One region of the Pseudoalteromonas sp. CO342X genome, then DNA from elsewhere that is predicted to be linked to it. Evidence: predicted binding sites of a transcription regulator. Region 1 holds the regulator's gene; each other region holds the start of a gene.
The links. Region 1 encodes MetJ, which represses methionine synthesis genes. Its sites were predicted from a motif close to TAGACGTCTAGACGTCTA; they were not measured.
Positions count from the first base shown of each region.

Region 2: metK (methionine adenosyltransferase) is a predicted target of MetJ. The motif match lies at 2,598-2,615, and genes of this name have one in related genera.
Region 3: metA (homoserine O-succinyltransferase) is a predicted target of MetJ. The motif match lies at 2,377-2,394, and genes of this name have one in related genera.

Region 1 covers NZ_SGPH01000034.1:46,130-50,425, reverse strand. The annotation lists gene rpmE (50S ribosomal protein L31) at 192-407, shown strand; gene EXT47_RS15235 (malic enzyme-like NAD(P)-binding protein) at 1,180-2,421, shown strand; gene metJ (met regulon transcriptional regulator MetJ) at 2,503-2,823, opposite strand; gene metB (cystathionine gamma-synthase) at 3,168-4,296, shown strand, end outside.
Region 2 covers NZ_SGPH01000010.1:106,730-111,025, forward strand. The annotation lists gene EXT47_RS02475 (CYTH domain-containing protein) at 1-327, shown strand, start outside; gene EXT47_RS02480 (HDOD domain-containing protein) at 438-1,283, shown strand; gene metK (methionine adenosyltransferase) at 1,345-2,496, opposite strand; gene tkt (transketolase) at 2,757-4,296, shown strand, end outside.
Region 3 covers NZ_SGPH01000022.1:47,533-51,828, forward strand. The annotation lists gene metH (methionine synthase) at 1-281, opposite strand, end outside; gene EXT47_RS11700 (homocysteine S-methyltransferase family protein) at 291-1,370, opposite strand; gene metA (homoserine O-succinyltransferase) at 1,360-2,307, opposite strand; gene EXT47_RS11710 (DMT family transporter) at 2,485-3,375, shown strand; gene EXT47_RS11715 (Ig-like domain-containing protein) at 3,422-4,153, opposite strand.

The DNA.
Region 1 (4,296 bases):
CGCAGTGACGAAGTATATACCTAAGGTGGTACGAATTGAAAATGTACTCTGCGACGGTGACAAAAAACTCTGAAATATTGCTTGTAGATTGTTCAGATAGGCACTAAAATACGCATCCACATTTTTGTATAACTACGTATGGTGCCAGACTTCGGGTTTGGAGAGCGATACGGCCTTAACTAGAGGTTGCTATGAAAGAAGGTATTCACCCTAATTACGAGACGATCACTGCATCGTGCTCTTGCGGTAACAAGTTCGAAACTCGTTCAACGCTATGTAAAGATATTCACCTAGACGTATGTTCTGCATGTCACCCGTTCTACACTGGTAAGCAGAAGATCCTTGACACAGGTGGCCGTGTAGATCGCTTTAACAAGCGTTTCGGTGCACTTAGCAGCAAGAAGTAATCTTGTTGGTCTAGTCGAAAAAAGCACCTTAGGGTGCTTTTTTTGTGCCTGTTTGAAAATACCTTCCCGATTTATACATTCTGTTCTTCATTGACAGAAAGACCGTCAGTCATCCCGCCTTCATTGTGTCTTTTATTCTTCTAAAATAAAAAACTTGCCAGTTTGGCAGCAAAACTTTACTGATCTCTTGGGTAGAGTAAAAACTCTATTTAGTAGATAAATACTGAACATTTACGAGCTTAAGTTGTGAAAATAATCAAAGCTCATATAGTAAATAGTATCAGGTATGAGCATTTTATATAAACAAAAGTCAGTATATTGCGATTAAATGTCGGTATCTTGATGTTAAAATTAGCTAAGTTGCTATTTTCTTATTGTTTTTATAATTAGTGTACATTTGTGTTGATTTTCTACACTTTGTGCTGGTTTTAGCGTCTTATTTTTTAAGTTTTAGTCATTTTATTTGTGAAATATTTCTTAAAATTGAGCTTATCTTCTCGGAAAAGTATAGAAAATACCGTGCTAGTGGATAGACCTGATTTTACTTGAATAATGAGCAAAACTCGGTATTGTGTGAATACGGTCGATTAACTATATGTCCTATTGACATACCGCGACAGCAAAGCACATACGCTTGTTGAGCGGTTGAATGTCGTCGCTCATATAGTTAATCGCACTGTGTGTTGCTGTAACCAGCCTGATAGGTTGCCAACATTCAGAATGCGAACGTTTACCACACTCTCACATTAACTTCGTAGGAAAATATCGCGCCATGACAGATTTTCGTCAACAAGCTCTAGATTATCACGAGAAGCCCGTTCCAGGTAAAATCAGTGTTGAACTCACTAAACCTGCCGAGACCGTAAAAGACTTAGCACTTGCATACAGCCCAGGTGTTGCAGAGCCAGTACGTGAAATCGCGGCTGATCCGGCGAATGCATACCGTTACACGGGTAAAGGAAATATGGTTGCGGTGATCAGTAATGGTACGGCAATTCTTGGCTTGGGTAACTTAGGTCCTTTGGCGTCAAAGCCTGTTATGGAAGGTAAGGCGCTATTATTTAAGCGTTTTGCGGGTCTTGATTCAATCGATATCGAAGTTAAGCACAACACCACCGAAGACTTCATCAATACGGTGGCAAATATCGCAGACACATTTGGCGGTATTAACCTAGAAGATATTAAAGCGCCAGAGTGCTTTGAAATTGAGCGCGCGCTAATCGAACGTTGTGACGTTCCTGTATTCCATGATGATCAGCACGGCACCGCAATTGTAACCGCTGCGGGTATGCTGAATGCGTTGGAAATTCAAGGTAAAGATATTCATGATGCGATTATTGTGTGTCTTGGCGCGGGTGCAGCCGCTATTGCTTGTATGGAATTACTGATCAAATGCGGTGCTCAACGTGAGCACATCTATATGCTGGACAGAAAAGGCGTGATCCATACTCGTCGTGATGACCTAAATGAATACAAAGAGCTGTTTGCAAACAACACGGATAAGCGTACGTTACAAGACGTGATTGCAGATGCGGACGTATTTGTTGGTGTTTCTGGCCCAGACTTACTTTCTGCTGAGGATCTAAAGCTAATGGCTGACAAGCCAGTGGTATTTGCTTGTTCTAACCCAGACCCTGAGATCAGCCCTGAAGTTGCACACGGTGCACGTAATGATTTGATCATGGCGACTGGTCGCTCAGATTATCCAAACCAAGTAAATAACGTGTTGTGTTTCCCGTTTATCTTCCGTGGTGCGCTTGATGTACGTGCAACCGCTATCAATGATGAGATGAAGATTGCAGCGGTTGAAGCAATTAGAACGATTGCTAAAGAGCCTGTGCCTGCTGAAGTGTTAAAAGCGGCTGACGTGGATAGTCTTGAGTTTGGTCCTGAGTACATTATTCCAAAACCAATGGATCCGCGTTTGTTACCTCGTATCGCAAAAGCGGTAGCGGTAGCTGCAATTGAATCAGGTGTGGCCCAAATCGATATGCCAGCTGGATACATGGAATAATACCATTGGTATTATCCAAATGAAAAAAGCCTCGATTGAGGCTTTTTTTGTGTCTGTATGTCCACAGAGAAAGAATAGTTATCACTCTTCGTTTATTTCTGGGATCTCCAAACCGCGCTCTTCCATTATTTGTCTTACCTCTAACGGAATACGCTCTGGATTATCTTTTCTCAAGTCTTCATCGCTCGGCAGTGGCTGACCTGTGAAGGCATGTAGAAACGCCTCACATAAAAGCTCACTGTTCGTGGCATGACGTAAGTTATTCACTTGGCGACGTGTACGCTCATCAGTTAGCACTTTGAGTACATTCAGAGGTATGCTCACCGTGATCTTTTTTACTTGCTCTGCTTTCTTACCGTGTTCTGCATATGGGTGAATATACTCACCGTTCCATTTTGCCATAATTGTGTACTTGCCTCAGTTACATCAATGCCAATATGACTGGGTTCTGGTCTACATTATTCACCAACCGCATGAATATAGGGATAACCTTACGAATTAAAGATAAATCCCAAACTCAAATAGATGAATAAACTAATCCGCCATAGCGAGATAGAAGAATCTCTGCCATAGTTTTCAATAACTCAGTCGTATTAGCAACGCCTAGAGTGGCGAAATTTTATCGGTTTAAAAAAGATAGTCAAATACTAGTTATTTAGCCATTTAGCAGTATAAATGTTTTGACTTCTAGTTTCTGTTGTTCTAACCTTTTAGACGTCTAAACATCCAAATATCTAGGTGACCTTATGAGTCAAGTTAACAAATCGACGGTTGTAGTGCGTCATGGTATAGAAGCTGATAAAGCACATGGGGCAGTAGTGCCACCGCTTTACCTTTCTACCACCTATTCTTTTGCCGATTTTGATACCAAACGCGACTACGATTATGGACGCAGTGGTAACTTTAATCGTGATGTGCTTGCACAGGCACTTACCGAACTTGAAGGTGGTGCTCGTGGCATTATTACCGCGACTGGCATGGCTGCCGTTCACCTAGTAACTCAGCTACTTAACCATGACGATACGCTGGTTATTCCACATGACTGTTACGGTGGTAGCTATCGCTTGTTTACATCGCTTGCTAAGCGTGGATTGCTCAAATTAGCCGTCTTGGATCTCACACAATCGGAAAGTCTTGCACAGCTGCAGCAGATCAAACCTAAATTAGTTTGGATTGAAACACCAAGTAACCCAATATTAAGGCTAACGGATATAGAAGCTGTCGTAAATGCAGCACACGCAGTGGGGGCTTTGGTCGCCGCCGACAACACCTTCTTGTCTCCAGCACTACAAAATCCCATTGCCTTTGGCGTAGATGTAGTCGTGCATTCAACTACTAAATATATCAATGGTCATTCTGATGTCGTGGGGGGCGCGGTGATCGCGCGTACACAGGTGTTGGGTGATGAGTTAGCTTGGTGGGCGAATAATATCGGTATTACAGGTGCACCTTTTGATAGCTACCTTACCCTACGTGGACTGCGCACCTTAAACGTGCGTTTACGCCAACATCAAGAAAATGCTCAGCTTATTGCGGAGTATTTAGAAAAGTCGCCGTATGTTAGCCAAGTTTATTACCCTGGCCTTGAGTCGCATCCTCAACACGAACTTGCGAAAAAACAACAGCTCGGCTTTGGTGGCATGGTGAGCTTTGATATCAAAGGCGATCTGCAAACATCAGCGAAGTTTTTAACGTCTCTAACGCACTTTTCATTGGCAGAATCTTTAGGTGGGGTTGAGAGTCTTATTTGCCATCCAGCGACGATGACACACGCAGGTATGGATCCGCAAGCACGTTTAGAAGCGGGAGTGGGCGACACGTTGATTCGTATTTCTGTAGGCATTGAAGATGCACAAGATCTTATTGCAGATCTGG
Region 2 (4,296 bases), on a different contig from region 1:
AACTTGCTTCCACAGGATAAATCGCTTTCTGAAAAAGATTATTTACATGTCAGAATAAAGCTAGAAAATACGCTGCTAAGCGGTAACTGTCTGGGTAAGCTTTACGATAAAGAAGCGCGCAAAGCGTTTAGAACGCCTTGGATTGATATCGTTTATGGTATTTATGAGCTAGAAACACTGGCGTATTTATATCAGCTTTGCCAAAGCCAAAATGCAGACGAGCTGCAAGAAGTGCAGGCATGGCTTAAGCAAAAATCAGACTTTTTAATAAGTGCTATGGAGCAAAGTCGACAATCTTCCATGCATAGCGAACCATATTGGTTCTAACCAGATTAAGCGGGGTTTTATCCCGCTTTTTTGTACCACTTCATTACAATCAATACTGCAAATATCAGGCGATGAACTAAACTTGGGTGTATCAATTCTGAGGTAGCCCAATGATCGATATAGACGATAAAGTGCTGAATGATTTGCGCGGCGGATTTAACTTACCTGCTAAGCCTGAAATATTACAAGCCTTACAAAATGAACTATCACAACCGGAGCCTGAGTTATTTACCGTGGCGGATATTATTGCGGCAGATGTTGGTGCGTCTGCTGCGGTATTAAAGGTAATTAATTCACCGGCTTATGGTCTTGCCCGTACAATCACTGATATAAAACAAGCTGTGATGTTTTTGGGCGTTACCTGTATTACGCAGCTAGTGACTGGGTATTTGCTTAAAAATGCGTTTGAGCAGTCAAAGTGCTGTATTTCACTGCAGCAGTTTTGGGATAATGCTGCGGATATCTCAAAAGCAGCAATGGTGGTTGGACATCATTTAAAAGCATCATTACCCCTAGAGAATTTGCAGCTGCTCGGACTCTTTCACGATGCCGGGATCCCAGCAATGGCCGTAAAATATCCTGACTACGCTGAGGTAATAAAACAGTCTATAGAGCGGCCTGAGCAAACATTGATTTACTACGAGCAGCAAAAGTATCCAGTGCCCCACACTGTGATAGGCTACTTTCTTGCGACGTCTTGGCACTTACCCAAAGAAATATGCCAGATGATTTTGCGCCACCATGACGTTAGCTATCTTGAAGAGCAAAAAAATGCACAACATGTGCAAACCTTTGCGGCACTTAAACTGGCTGAAAACCTCTGTTTCGAAGCAAAACATTTTAGAAGCGCAGCGGATTGGTATCTATTTAAAGACAAGGTGATGATTGAGCTTAATCTTCATGATGATGAGTATCAAAACTTAAAAGATGATGTCGACGAGGTATTTATCGGGTAGGGGTTATCTATGGGCATTAAAAAAGGCGCACTTGGCGCCTTTTTTACTTTTTCAGCAGGGGTTATAGGCCTGCAGCTTCACGTAGTGCGTCAGCTTTATCTGTTGCTTCCCAAGGGAACTCTTCACGACCAAAGTGGCCGTAAGCAGCAGTAGGCTGATAAATTGGACGCTCAAGGTCTAGCATAGTGATTAGACCGTAAGGACGTAAGTCGAAGTGCGCGCGGATAAGTTCGATTAAACGCGACTCATCAAGCTTGGCTGTACCGAAAGTTTCTACACTGATAGAAGTAGGTTCAGCAACACCGATTGCGTAAGACACTTGGATCTCACACTTGTCAGCAAGGCCAGCGGCAACAATGTTCTTTGCAACGTAACGCGCTGCGTAAGCTGCAGAACGGTCAACTTTTGATGGATCTTTACCAGAGAATGCACCACCACCGTGACGAGCCATACCGCCGTATGTATCTACGATGATTTTACGACCAGTTAGACCACAGTCACCCATAGGACCACCGATAACGAAACGGCCAGTTGGGTTGATGAAGAACTTAGTTGCTTCAGTGATAAGCTCTGCAGGTAATGTAGGCTTGATGATAGTTTCCATCACAGCTTCTACAAGGTCAGCTTGTGATACAGAATCACAGTGCTGTGTAGATAATACGACTGCGTCGATACCTACTGCTTTACCGTTTTCGTACGCGAATGTTACCTGAGACTTAGCGTCTGGACGTAACCAAGGTAGCGTGCCGTCTTTACGAACTTGCGCTTGGCGCTGAACTAAACGGTGTGAGTATGTGATAGGCGCAGGCATAAGTACGTCAGTTTCGTTACACGCGTAACCAAACATTAGGCCTTGGTCACCAGCACCTTGCTCTTCTGGACGAGTACGGTCAACACCTTGGTTAATATCAGGTGATTGCTTACCAATGGTGTTAAGGATTGCACATGAATCAGCGTCAAAGCCCATGTCAGAGTGTGTGTAACCAATTTCACGCACGGTCTTACGAGTTAATTCCTCGATATCAACCCAAGCGCTAGTTGTGATTTCACCACCAACCATAACCATACCGGTTTTAACGTAAGTTTCACACGCAACACGTGCTTTTGGATCTTGCTCAAGGATGGCATCTAGAACCGCATCAGAGATCTGATCGGCAATTTTATCTGGATGGCCTTCAGAAACAGATTCAGAAGTAAATAAATGTTTAGCCATTGTATTTATGCTCACAAATATTGCGCTTCACAAACATCAGGGACAGCGCGAAAAATTAAGGGGCGTATTCTAACCAAAAAACCTAGGCATTGACTAGTTATTTTACGCCTAGACGTCCAAAATTGTGCAAACTTTTTTAATGGTCGGAAAAAGTCCGTCTGTACCCGTTTTTTTATGGCCTTTGCCGTTGCAGTTAGCCATATAAATAAGTAAGAATGGGCTCAAACCCCCGCGAAACACATTTAAAGGTAGGAGAATTCATGCCATCTCGCAAAGAACTTGCTAATGCAATTCGCGTTCTTTCCATGGACGCTGTACAAAAGGCCAAGTCTGGCCACCCAGGAGCCCCTATGGGCATGGCGGACATCGCAGAAGTACTTTGGCGCGATTTTTTAAAGCACAACCCAAGTAATCCTGAGTGGTTCGACAGAGATCGCTTCGTATTATCAAACGGTCACGGCTCGATGTTAATTTATTCATTGTTGCATTTGTCGGGTTATGACTTATCAATTGATGACATCAAAAACTTCCGTCAGCTACACTCAAAAACACCAGGTCACCCAGAATATGGTTATGCGCCAGGTATTGAAACGACTACAGGCCCATTAGGTCAGGGTATTACTAATGCGGTAGGTATGGCGATTGCTGAAAAAGCATTGGCTGCACAGTTTAACCGTGAAGATTACGACATCGTTAATCACTATACCTATGCATTTTTAGGTGATGGCTGTTTGATGGAAGGTATCTCACACGAAGCTTGTTCACTTGCGGGTACCCTTGGTCTTGGCAAACTGATTGCATTTTGGGATGACAACGGTATTTCAATCGACGGTGAAGTTGAAGGTTGGTTTAGCGACGATACACCAAAACGCTTTGAGTCTTATGGCTGGCATGTTATTGCCGGTGTTGATGGCCACGATAGCGATGCGATTAAAGCGGCAATCGAAGCGGCGCAAGCAGAGTCTGACAAGCCAACCCTTATTTGTTGTAAAACGGTTATCGGTTATGGTTCACCAAATAAATCTGGTAGCCATGATTGTCACGGTGCACCGCTAGGTGATGATGAAATCAAAGCGGCACGTGAATTCCTTGGTTGGGAGCACGGTGCATTTGAAATACCAGAAGATGTGTACGCGAAATGGGACGCAACAGCACGTGGTCAAAATCAACAAAGTGACTGGTTGATTAAGTTTACTGAATACCAAATGCATTATCCTGAGCTTGCTGCTGAATTTGAGCGTCGCATGAAAGGCGAGCTTCCAGCAGACTGGTCTGAGAAAACAGAAACCTATATCGCAGAGCTTCAAGCGAATCCTGCAAACCCAGCAACTCGTAAAGCATCACAAAATGCATTGAATGCCTATGGCCCAATTCTACCTGAGTTTATGGGTGGCTCTGCTGACCTTGCGGGTTCTAACTTAACACTTTGGGATCAATCTAAAGGCTTAACGGCAGAAGATGCTGCGGGTAACTACATTTTCTACGGTGTGCGTGAATTTGGTATGTCTGCCATCATGAATGGTATTGCACTGCACAGAGGCTTTATCCCTTACGGTGCGACATTCCTGATGTTTATGGAATACGCGCGTAATGCCGTACGTATGGCTGCATTGATGAAGCAAAGAAGTATCTTTGTGTATACTCATGATTCAATCGGTCTTGGTGAAGATGGTCCAACACACCAACCTGTAGAACAAATGGCGAACTTACGCACTACGCCAAACCTTGCGAGCTGGCGTCCATGTGACCAAGTTGAGTCAGCAGTTGCTTGGCAGCAAGCGGTTGAACGCGCTGATGGTC
Region 3 (4,296 bases), on a different contig from region 1:
GCTTCAATAACTTCCCATTTAGACGAGTCGACCATGATGGGAACTTTAGAAATATCCGGCTCTGACGCTATCAGATTAAGAAACTTCACCATCGCAGCTTTTGAGTCCAACATGGCTTCATCCATATTGATATCAATCACTTGCGCGCCGCTTTCAACCTGCTCTCTGGCAACATCCAGCGCGGTTTCGTAATCTTCTTCTAAAATTAAGCGCTTAAATTTTGCCGATCCCGTTACATTGGTACGTTCACCGACATTGGTAAATACTGCTGTTTGTGTCATGGTGAATTCCTAATTTAAGTTACAGGCTTCAAGACCTGCCAAACGCATCCGCACTTCGATGTCAGGCAAGCTGCGCGGCTGAGTTCGTGCAAGTCCTCTCGCGAAGGCGCGAATATGTTCGGGCGTGGTACCACAGCAGCCGCCAACAATATTGATAAACCCTTCATTGCCCCAATCGATAATCTCTTTTGCCATGTCGTCGGCTTCTAGGTCGTATTCACCAAACTCGTTAGGAAGCCCTGCGTTTGGATGCACAGAGGTAAAGGTCTCACAAACCCGTGACAGCTCTTCTACATATTGTCTTAATAAGTCTGGGCCTAGCGCGCAGTTGAGGCCGATAGAGATTGGCTTAATATGGCGAATGGAGTTATAAAACGCCTCGGTGGTTTGCCCTGACAGCGTGCGACCGGAAGCGTCGGTGATAGTGCCCGAGATCATAACAGGCAGAGTGACACCCGCTTGCTCGAACGCTTCTTCTACACCGTAAGAGGCGGCTTTGGCGTTGAGCGTATCAAAAATAGTCTCAATCAAAATAAGGTGAGCGCCGCCCTCGATAAGAGCAAGCGTTGATTCAACATAGGCTGCAACCAATTTGTCAAAAGTGATATTGCGAAAACCAGGGTCGTTTACATCTGGAGAAATCGAACAGGTTTTTGACGTTGGACCAAGCACACCAGCCACATAGCGAGGCTTGCTAGGATCTTTGGCGGTAAATTCATCACACACCGCACGTGCAAGCTTCGCCGATTCAAGATTAATCTCACGACTTAGGCTTGCCATATCATAATCTTCCATCGAGATGGTGGTAGCATTAAAAGTATTGGTTTCAATGATATCCGCGCCAGCAGCTAAATAATCGCGATGGATCTGTTTGATTATCTCAGGCTGCGTCAAACTTAGCAGATCGTTGTTGCCTTTGATAAGGACATGCCAATCTTTAAAGCGCTCACCGCGATAGTCTTCTTCTTCTAATTTGTGCTTTTGGATCATGGTTCCCATTGCACCATCTAAGATCAGAATACGTTGCTGCATCGCTTGCTTAAGCTGCTCTGCTATTTGCTCACCGTTTACGGCTACATTATTCGGCATAATTGTTAGTCCTTACATCTTGGCTAACTAAGTTAATATCATAAGGTGTGGTTTGGTAAACATAGTAGTTTAACCAATTTGAGAATAACAAGAATGCATGGCTTTGCCATGTCTTAGATGGACGTTTGCTGGTGTCATTCTCAGGAAAATAGTTCTCAGGCTGCGGTGCGTTGGCCATTTTTTCACAATCGCGAAGGTATTCTTTTTGTAGCGTATCGGCGTCGTATTCAGGATGACCGGTAATATATACTTGACTACCTGAGTGATTTTTAATTAAGTAAGCGCCCACTTTTTCAGAGCCTGCTAACACCACTAGATCTTTACACGCGTTAATTTTGTCGATGTCGATATGACCATAGCGTGAGTGTGGCACCAAAAACTCATCATCAAAGCCGCGAGTGAGCGCCCCGTGATCAAAATAACAGTGGTGCTTAAATACGCCACACAGTTTGTCATTTTTGAGTGCTCGCTTTAACCCATAATGGTGATACAAACCGGCATGTGCGGCCCAACAAGAAAACAGGGTTGAAGTAACATGGTGCTCAGCCCAATCAAAAAACGCCTGTAATTCCTGCCAATACACCACATCGTCATATTCAAGATGCGCCAGCGGCGCACCGGTGACTATCAAAGCATCATAGTTTTGATCTTTCACATCCGAAAAATAGCGGTAAAACATATCTAGATGCTGCTCTGAGTTTTCAGAGCTGCGGTGGGTGTCTAGTCGCAACAAATCAACATTCACCTGCAAAGGGGTATTTGCCAGTAATCGGATAAATTGCACCTCAGTCTCCACCTTATTCGGCATCAAGTTTAGTATCGCGAGCCGCATTGGGCGGATCTCTTGCGTTGATGCACGACTTTGTGGCATCACGAACACATTTTCATGACGCAATTGGGCAATGGCTGGGAGTTCGTCGGTGACGGTGATTGGCATGCGCTGCTCCAGACTAATCGAATGGCATTATTATGGACAAAAACTGGAAAAATTCAACCTCTAGATGTATGGACGTCTAAACATTTATGATAATAATTTAATGCCTCACCTCTCACTGACTATTTCAATTTATGTATACTTGCCACCATATTAATAAACACATGAAACTTGATATTTATGATTGGTATTGGCGAAGCGGCAGCGATTGCGGCGGCTGGGGTATGGGCTTGCTCAACTATACTGTATAAACGATTTAGCCATCACCTTAGTCCATTTGAGTTGAACGTCAGCAAAGGCGTCATCGCTTCTGCTTTGATGATCTTGTGTTTGCTCATCGCAGGTGATGCTATGTACCCGACCTTACTCTCGAGCTGGGGCTGGCTGATAGCCAGTGGGATACTGGGCATAGCTATTGGTGACAGCGCCTACTTTGCCGCACTTAGAAATATAGGTCCTGCTCGCACTTTGGTTATTGAAAGTCTTGCACCTGCCATCGCGGGGATCTTAAACATTGTACTTCTTGGTGTTTATCTCAGCGCATCCGCTTGGCTCGGCATTGCAGTGACAACCGTTGGTGTGATGCTGGCGATTAAGCCAAGTAGAAGCCAGCCGGTATTAGACAAAAAACATTATCTCTTGGGAGTCTGCTTTGCACTCACGGCTGCCATTTGCCAAGCTGCGGGTATGGTACTTTCCAAAGGTGCGCTAAATAACCAAAGCATTAGTAGTTTGTGGGCGGCACTTATCCGCTTGGGATCCGGCACCCTATTTGTGGCCTTTATTGTTGTTTATTTGAAATCACAAAGCCTGTTTAAAGCACTCACACTTAAACAAATCGACGGTAAAAACTGGTTATTCGTTGCAGTGTTTTTTGGCACCTTTATTGGGCTGTGGCTACAGTTGATTTCCGTTAATCATACCGATCCCGCTATCGCACAAACCATCTTTGCAACGGCACCGCTCATGGTCATGACGATTGGACTACTGCGCAGAGAAACTATTACTAAGTCTATGATGTTTGGAGGCCTAATTGCTTTGGCTGGAGTATTTTTATTGCTAAAAGGATAGCCAATATACACACTTAATATGTGTGCATATTGGCCTGAGTTTGGGGTTAATTTGCTACCGAAATAGAAACTGTCGCCGGCGCGCTTGTAATATCATAAAGGTTGTTACCCTTAATGCGATATTGGAACGAATCCTGGCCAATGAACCCAGCTTTTGGTGTGTAAGTAATGGAGTAGTCACTGTTAACAGATACTGTACCGTTAGCTGGTGAGCTAAAAATCTCAACACCATAATAATATGGTACGCCACTATCGTTATCTTTAACGTACACATCAACAGGTTGACCAGCAAAGGTTTGTGCCGAGTCATCACTCGGATACACATCGTAATTACCACCAAACGCTTGGTCTAAGCTAACTCTGATCTCTCCCCACTCCGATGTTTCTCCAGCAGGATTAACAATGCGAAAAGAAATCGTATCTATCTTTTGGTTACCGTTGTCTTCGCCTGAAAAATAAAGCACCTTACCCTTAAATTTAACCCAACGTCTGTCTAATGTGTTGTATGCAACCGCCTGACCGTATGTAGTGTAAGTTTTGTCATAAAAGCCAATTTGATCGTAGCTTTTGCTACTATCCAGTTGAATACGTAGCTCACTATTTGGATAATTTGGATCAGTCACCTTGCCATCGGCAAAGATATTAAATTCCTCTTGGATGTTTAATCCAGCATTGTACTCAAATATGGCTTTATCAAGCTGAGGAGCGGCATTCACTAATGGTGCAAATAACGCGACACCGACGCTAAGTGACTTTAGCCACATTGTATTTAACTTCATTTTTATTTCCTTATGGATTGATTTCCAGCTTCTTCAGCTGGGCCTTAATTAGCAACAAGACCATACCAAAAACACATTAAACTAACAATATTAACAAATCGAGACTTGGTCGTACTGGCAAAGTTAAACAACAGCAGCTAGAC